3 regions of the Achromobacter sp. 1011791174 genome follow, and region 3 is predicted to be linked to each of the others. Evidence: predicted binding sites of a transcription regulator. Region 3 holds the regulator's gene; each other region holds the start of a gene.
The links. Region 3 encodes FNR, which switches genes on or off when oxygen is low (the NO sensors DNR and NnrR bind a similar motif). Its sites were predicted from a motif close to TTGATNNNNATCAA; they were not measured.
Positions count from the first base shown of each region.

Region 1: a site for FNR is predicted at 1,272-1,285, ahead of ubiU (ubiquinone anaerobic biosynthesis protein UbiU). Genes of this name have one in related genera too.
Region 2: a site for FNR is predicted at 1,313-1,326, ahead of AC6LJ5_RS19260 (lipid-binding SYLF domain-containing protein). Genes of this name have one in related genera too.

Region 1 covers NZ_JCBANH010000096.1:8,452-10,709, reverse strand. The annotation lists partial or broken gene AC6LJ5_RS24860 (type IV pili methyl-accepting chemotaxis transducer N-terminal domain-containing protein) at 1-377, shown strand, start outside; gene AC6LJ5_RS24855 (response regulator) at 549-1,211, shown strand; gene ubiU (ubiquinone anaerobic biosynthesis protein UbiU) at 1,321-2,258, shown strand, end outside.
Region 2 covers NZ_JCBANH010000058.1:16,184-18,441, forward strand. The annotation lists gene AC6LJ5_RS19255 (adenosylcobalamin-dependent ribonucleoside-diphosphate reductase) at 1-1,231, opposite strand, end outside; gene AC6LJ5_RS19260 (lipid-binding SYLF domain-containing protein) at 1,416-2,051, shown strand; gene AC6LJ5_RS19265 (NRAMP family divalent metal transporter) at 2,048-2,258, opposite strand, start outside.
Region 3 covers NZ_JCBANH010000141.1:2,474-4,731, reverse strand. The annotation lists gene AC6LJ5_RS28670 (hypothetical protein) at 1-649, opposite strand, end outside; gene fnr (fumarate/nitrate reduction transcriptional regulator Fnr) at 658-1,386, opposite strand; gene AC6LJ5_RS28660 (gamma-glutamylcyclotransferase family protein) at 1,483-1,956, opposite strand; gene clpB (ATP-dependent chaperone ClpB) at 2,096-2,258, shown strand, end outside.

The DNA of each region.
Region 1 (2,258 bases), on a different contig from region 3:
GCCGCTGGCGCCGGACCAGCAGTTGCAGGTGCTGTTCATCCTGCAGGAGGCGTTGTCGAACGTGCGCAAGCACTCCGAGGCCGCGCGCGTGCGCGTCGAGGGCCGCAAAGCGCGAAGCCGACCTCGAGCACAACTCCGAGGCCGCGCGCGTGCGCGTCGAGGTCGAGGACGGGCGCGATTTCGTGCTCGACATCAGCGACGACGGGCAGGGCTACGACGCCGAGGAAGTGGCCGCTCGTGGCGAGGCGCATGTGGGCCTGCACATCATGCGCGAACGCGCGGCGCGGATGCGCGCCGTGATAAAACTCGAATCGCGGCCGGGTCAGGGCACGCGAGTCCTCTTGACCCTGCCCGGAGCCGAACGCCAGGCCGCCTAGAGGGAGGTGGCCCACCCCCGAAGCGCTGCGCGCTTCCCACCTGGGCGGCCCCCCTCCAGGGGGCGTCGCCACGGACCGGCAAAGCCGGCTCCGCGCGACCCGGCGGAGCTGAGCCACGGCCTGCGAGACGGGGGGTGGGCGGTGCTTTCCATAACTGAACGATGCAATAACATGTCCATCCGAATCCTTCTTGTCGACGACCACACGCTGTTTCGCTCGGGCCTGCGGCTGCTGTTGCAGCGCCAGCCCGATTTCGAGATCGTGGCCGAGGCCGGCGACGGCGTCGAGGGCCTGAAGCGGGCCAAGGAACTCAAGCCCGACGTGGTGCTGCTGGACCTGAACCTGCCGGGCCTGTCCGGCCTGGAAACGCTGCAGCTGCTGGTGCAGGACCTGCCTTCCTGTGCGGTCATCATCCTGACCGTCTCGGAAGAGGCCGACGAGCTGGGGCAGGCGCTGCGCGACGGCGCGCGCGGCTATCTGGTCAAGAACATCGACGCCGAGGCGCTCACCAGCGCGATCCGGCGCGCGGCGGGCGGCGAGCCGGTCATCGCGCAAAGCATGACCGCCAAGCTGGTCGAGCAGTTCCGTGGCCAGGCCCAGGCCGGCGCGCAGCCGGCGGGGCAGGGCGAGCGCCAAAGGCTGACCGCGCGCGAGACGCAGATCGTGCAGTATCTGGCGCGCGGCGCCAGCAACAAGGTCATCGCGCGCGAGCTGGACGTGAGCGAGAGCACGGTCAAGATCCATGTGCAGAACGTGCTGAAGAAGCTCAACCTCACCAGCCGCGTGCAGGTCGCCGTGTACGCGGTGGAACACGGGCTGCACGTCGAGGAATGAGCGCGCGGCGCGCGCGCCCGCCGGCGGACTGATGCGCCGCAAACGCCGGCCCGCCGCCGTTTGATCTGCGACAAGGCCGCGCCCGGCACCGGCCCCTAGACTGGCCGGCATGCAAACGCGAACCTCACCCATGGAACTGGTGGCTCCGGCCGGCAGCCTGGCCGCGCTCAAATCCGCTATCGAAGCGGGCGCGGACACGGTCTACCTGGGCCTCAAGAACGCCACCAATGCCCGCAACTTCGCCGGGCTGAATTTCACCGAAAACGACATCCGCGCCGGCGTCGAGCTGGCCCATGCGCGCGGGCGGCAGGTCCTTTTCGCCATCAACACTTTCGTGCAGGCCGGGCGCGGCGAGGAATGGCGCGCGGCGGTGGACGCGGCCCATTCGCTGGGCGCGGACGCCGTCATCATGGCCGACGCGGGCCTGCTGGGCTATGCCAGCGACCGCTATCCCGACCTGCGGCTGCACCTGTCGGTGCAGGGCTCGGCCACGCACGCCGACGCCATCGAGCTGATGAAGGAGCAGTTCGGCATCAAGCGCGTGGTGCTGCCGCGCGTGCTGACGCTGGCCGAGATCGCCCGCATCTGCGGACAGGTCAGCGTCGAGGTCGAGGTGTTCGGCTTCGGCAGCCTGTGCGTGATGGCCGAGGGCCGCTGCCTGCTGTCGTCCTACGCCACCGGCGATTCCCCCAACAACAAGGGCGTCTGTTCGCCCGCGCACGCGGTGCGCTGGGTGGAGGACAAGGGCCGCATGGACGCGCGCCTGAACGGCATCCTGATCGACCGCTACGAGCCGGGCGAGCCAGCCGCCTATCCGACGCTGTGCAAGGGTCGCTTCAAGGTCGATGGCGCCGACGACCACGCGCTGGAGGAACCCACCAGCCTGAACGCCATCGGCCTCTTGCCCCGGCTGGCCGAGATGGGCGTGTCCGCCGTCAAGATCGAAGGGCGGCAGCGCAGCCCGGCCTATGTGACGCAGGTGGTGTCCACGCTGCGCGCCGCGCTGGACAGCGCGCACGCCGACGCCGCGCGCTTCTCTCCGCGCCC
Region 2 (2,258 bases), on a different contig from region 3:
GAAACACGCCGCGTTCAGCCGCCAGCCCGGCCGACGCCTGATAGGCCTGGTCGCGGATGCAGCGAGCGATCCGCGCGGCGAACACGCGCGCGGCCGGCGAGCCATAGTCCAACCGCAGCATCAGCAGCGCATCCCCAAGCCCGGACAGTCCCACGCCGATACGGCGCTTGGCCCGGGCCTCGGCCGCCTGCTCCGGCAAAGGCCAGCAGGTCAGGTCCAGCACGTTGTCCAGCAGGCGCACCTGTATCCGCACGCGTCGTCCCAGCTCGCTGAAATCGAAGCCGGGCGGTCCGTTCGCGCCGAACGGATTGCGCACGAAGCGCGACACATTGATCGGCCCGAGCACGCAGCTCCCATGGGGCGGCAGGGGTTGCTCGCCGCAAGGGTTGGTGGCCGACAGGCGTTCGCTGTCGCGCAGCGGATTCAGCGCATTGATCGTGTCCACGAACAGCACCCCCGGTTCAGCGTCCCGGCAGGCCGCGGCGGTCAGCGCCTCCCACAGCCGCCGCGCCGGCAGGCGGGCATAGGGCCAGGTTCCATCGTCGCCACGCACGCCTCGCTGTGATGCCTGTCCGCCCGCCGGCGGGCAGGCATGGCGCAGGGTCCACGCCTCGTCGTTCTCCACGGCCCGCAGGAAGCGGTCGCTCAGCGCGACCGACAGGTTCAGGGTCGGCCAGCGGCGCCGTCCGGCCTTGGCGCGCAGGAAGGCGGGCAGGTCCGGATGATCGCAGGCCAGTACGCCCATCTGCGCGCCCCGCCGGCGCCTGGCCGGCGTGGCCAGGGCCTGGCAGGCCTGGTCGTAGCGGTCGATGACGGCGCATGCGCCGCCCCGACCCGCGCCTGAGTCCGCGGGCGGCACAGGGCTGAAGTCATAGCCGACGCCACCGCCCATGGACATCGTGCGCACGGCGCGGGCCAGCGCCGCATCCAGGCCTTGCGGCCAGCCCAGGCCGGGATCGATGGCAGGCTGGACGAAGCAGTTCACCATGGTGGCCCCGCCGTCACCGTCGCCGTCTGCGGCGCCGGCATTGGCCATGATGCGCCCCGCGCCGATCGCGCCGGCGAGGAAATTTTCCAGGAAGAGGGCGGCGTGGCGCTCCCGCTCCGGTCCGGCCTCCCGCGCCGCCAGCGCGATTGCCACCCGGCGGTACGTATCGATCCGCAACGACTCGCCTGGCCACGCGTAGCGGTCCGCATAGACCAGATCCGAAATATCCCCAGGCTCGGTCATGGCGCGTCCTCGTGATGCTGGCGCATCGGCCCGCATGGCCGCGCCGATGCCTTGGTGTAGCACCGCCCCGAGGCGCCGTGCTTGACTGTTGTCAACAGCGGGCGGGCGCGGCCATGCGTCAATGGACTTGTCCGTCCGGACGGCAAGGGGCCGCCGGACACTTGCCCAAGATCAGGGAGCCGGTATGAAAACGCGCCTCGCCCTCGTGCTGTTCCATGTCCTGCTCATGCTGTTGCCGACGGCCGGCGCCCGGGCGCAACCGGCCAGGAGCCCGATGAGCGTCTCGCCTGCCATGCTCGCGCGCGTCGATCAGGAGTCCGAGGCCGTGCTGTTACGCCTGTACCGGCTGTCTCCCCGGGCGCGCGCCGTGCTGGCCCGCGCCTTCGGCACGCTGATCGTGCCCGGCCTGCGGGCGGATGGCGGCATCCTGGGAGTGGCCTATGGGCGCGGCGTGCTGATCGAGGCGGGCGGCGAACGCACCTATTACAACGTTATCGCCGGTCCGCCCGGGGCCATACTCGGCCTGGACGGCAAGTCCCTCGTCCTGTTCTTTTCGACACAGGACGCACTGCAGACGTTCCTGGCCGCGCCGGGCTGGGTGGAGGGCGAGAACGGCGCCATCCAGATCCTGGACGAGCAGGCCCTGACGGGGCCGCGCGGTCCGGCGCCAGGACCGATCGCCGGTTTCATCCTGGCCGACGACCATCTGGCGCGCGGACTGTCCCTGTCGGGCAGCCTGTTCATCAAGGTGCCGATGTTCCTGTGCAGCGACGCGTCGGCCGCCTGCGCCGCCGACGGCGCGATGCTCCAGGGACGCTAGAGCGTGGCCAGCATGGCGACGACGACGAGCGCCATGACGCCCGTGGCGCTCCAGCCCGCCAGGCGCAGGCCGGGACCGATGACATGCGCGCCCATGACCTTGGGCCGCGACGCCAGCAGCATCATCACGCTCATGATGGGCAGCGCGATCACGCCATTGCACACCGCCGCCCAGAACAGTTCCGCCACCGGATCGAGCGGGGTGAAG
Region 3 (2,258 bases):
AGCGCAGCGCCAGCCCGTCGCGGCGCAGCGGGCCGTCGACGTTGTTCAGCACGGCGTAGCGTTGCACCAGCTGCGCGCCGCCGGAATGGCCGGCCAGCACGATGCCGGCCAGCGCGGGCAGGCGCTGGCGGTCGTCCAGGCTGCGCAGCAGGTCATCCAGAACCTGGAACGAGCTGACCGGCGCCGGCCGGCCGGCGGCCTGCACGCTGTCCTCGCCTTCTTCCCAGCTGGCCTTGCGCCATGCCGCCATGCCGGCGAAACCGGAATCGATGGAACCGGAAAAACGCGGCGCCAGCACCAGTGTGTCGCGCGCGCGCTCCGGATTGCGTTCCAGCAGGTCGGTCACGTATTCGTAATAGCGGTCGGCGTCGCGCTTGACGCCGTGGATCACCACCACCACCTGCTTGATGTCGGCCAGTTCGCCCTTGCCCAGCGGGCGGTTGGCGTAGACCGGGATCTTGTAGCGATGGCCCGGCTTGCCCAGCTCGACGGTCTGCCAGCGCGTCGGCTTGGCCGCTTTGGGCGCGGGGGCGGATTCGTCGTAGTCGTAGGGGTCGGGCAGTGGCGTCTGCGCGGCGGCCGTCAGCGGGGCCGCCCGCGCCGCCAGCATCAGGCTGGCGGCCGGCAGGAAGGCGCGCGCGCGGCGCATGGGCGGCTTCAGCAGCTTTCTTGGCCCAGCAGCTGCTTGAGCGCGGGCTGGTCGAGGATGCGGACTTCGCGCTGGTTGATGCGGATCAGCCCATCGCGCGCGAAGCGCGAGAACAGCCGGCTCACCGTTTCCAGCGTCAGGCCCAGGTAGTTGCCGATTTCCTCGCGGCTCATGCGCAGCACGAATTCGGTGGACGAATAGCCCAGCGAGGCGTAGCGCTGCGACAGGTTCAGCAGGAAAGCCGCCAGGCGCTGCTCGGAGCGCATCGAGCCCAGCGAGGCCAGCATCTGGTGCGAACGCGTGATCTCGCGGCTCATCAGACGGCGGAACTGCTGCTGCAGCGAGGGCAGGTGGGCGGCGACGCGGTCGACTTCATTTAGGCGAATGACGCAGACTTCGGAGTCTTCCAGGGCGACGGCGGCCGACACGTGCTTGCCCTCGAGCATGCCGTCCATGCCGACGATCTCGCCGGGCAGGTGGAAACCGGTGATCTGGATCTGGCCAGTCGCGTCTTCGAGCTGCGTCTTCAGGCTGCCGAAGCGCACGCCATAGACCGCGTCGAGGGGGTGATCCAGCGAGTACAGCGTCTTGCCCTTTTCAAGGCGCACGCGTTCCTTCACCAGTTCGTCCAGCTTTTCTACTTCGGCGGCTGCCATGCCCACGGGCACGCACACGTGTCCCAGCATACACGTGGAGCAATGGGCGGCATCTGGGGCTACGGGGACCCTTTTTTGCATATTGACCTCTATAGCGCCCGTCGAGCGGCGGGTAGCCGATGCGGGCATGAAGCGTGATGACAATTGGTATTGTAGTCCGTTGTTACTACGGGTGTCTTACGCGCTCGCGGCGTCCTTGGACAGGGACGCCGCGCGAGCGTTCCCCGCGTGGCGGTAAACGACCCAGTCCGTGACGTGATCGACGGCCGCGATGTCGCTGGCGGCGCCACGCCGCGCGGGATCTATCGGGTAGTACTGACAGGGCAGCTCCGCGCCGTCCGGGCCCGGCTGCGCGAGGCGCGCCAGCACGTCGCGGCGCAGGAAGCAGCCGGGCCGGCCGGGATGGTAGTCCTCGATCTCGTCCATCAATTGGATATGGGCCGGCTCGACCTGATAGATATCTCCTAGGACGCGACGCCCGTCAGCCACGGGAATCAGGCCGGGCCAGGCGCCGAAGTCGACCAGCCGGCCCGGCACGCTGGCCGCGCCGACCCGCCGTACCGCCGGCAGTCCACGGTCGGAGGCGGTCCGCTCCAGGTCGTTGATCTCGCCCGCGCGTAGCGTGCCGTAGACAAAAACGTATATGCTCATGATTCCTCAGGTTGCCGCACGTCGATAGAGTCCGCAAGGCCGGCAGGGTATTGAAATTCCCCGTCCCGGCCGCATATTCAGGTCATCGAGCCAGCCGGCGATGCATCGGTCAGGCTCCTCAACAAGCCAAACGACCACTATGCGATTCGACAAACTTACCACCAAGTTCCAACAGGCATTGGCGGACGCCCAGAGCCTGGCCGCCCGCAACGATCATCCCTACATTGAGCCCATACATGTGCTGTCCGCGCTGCTGTCCGATCCCGACAGCGGGGCCGGTAGCCTGCTGGCGCGCGCCGGCG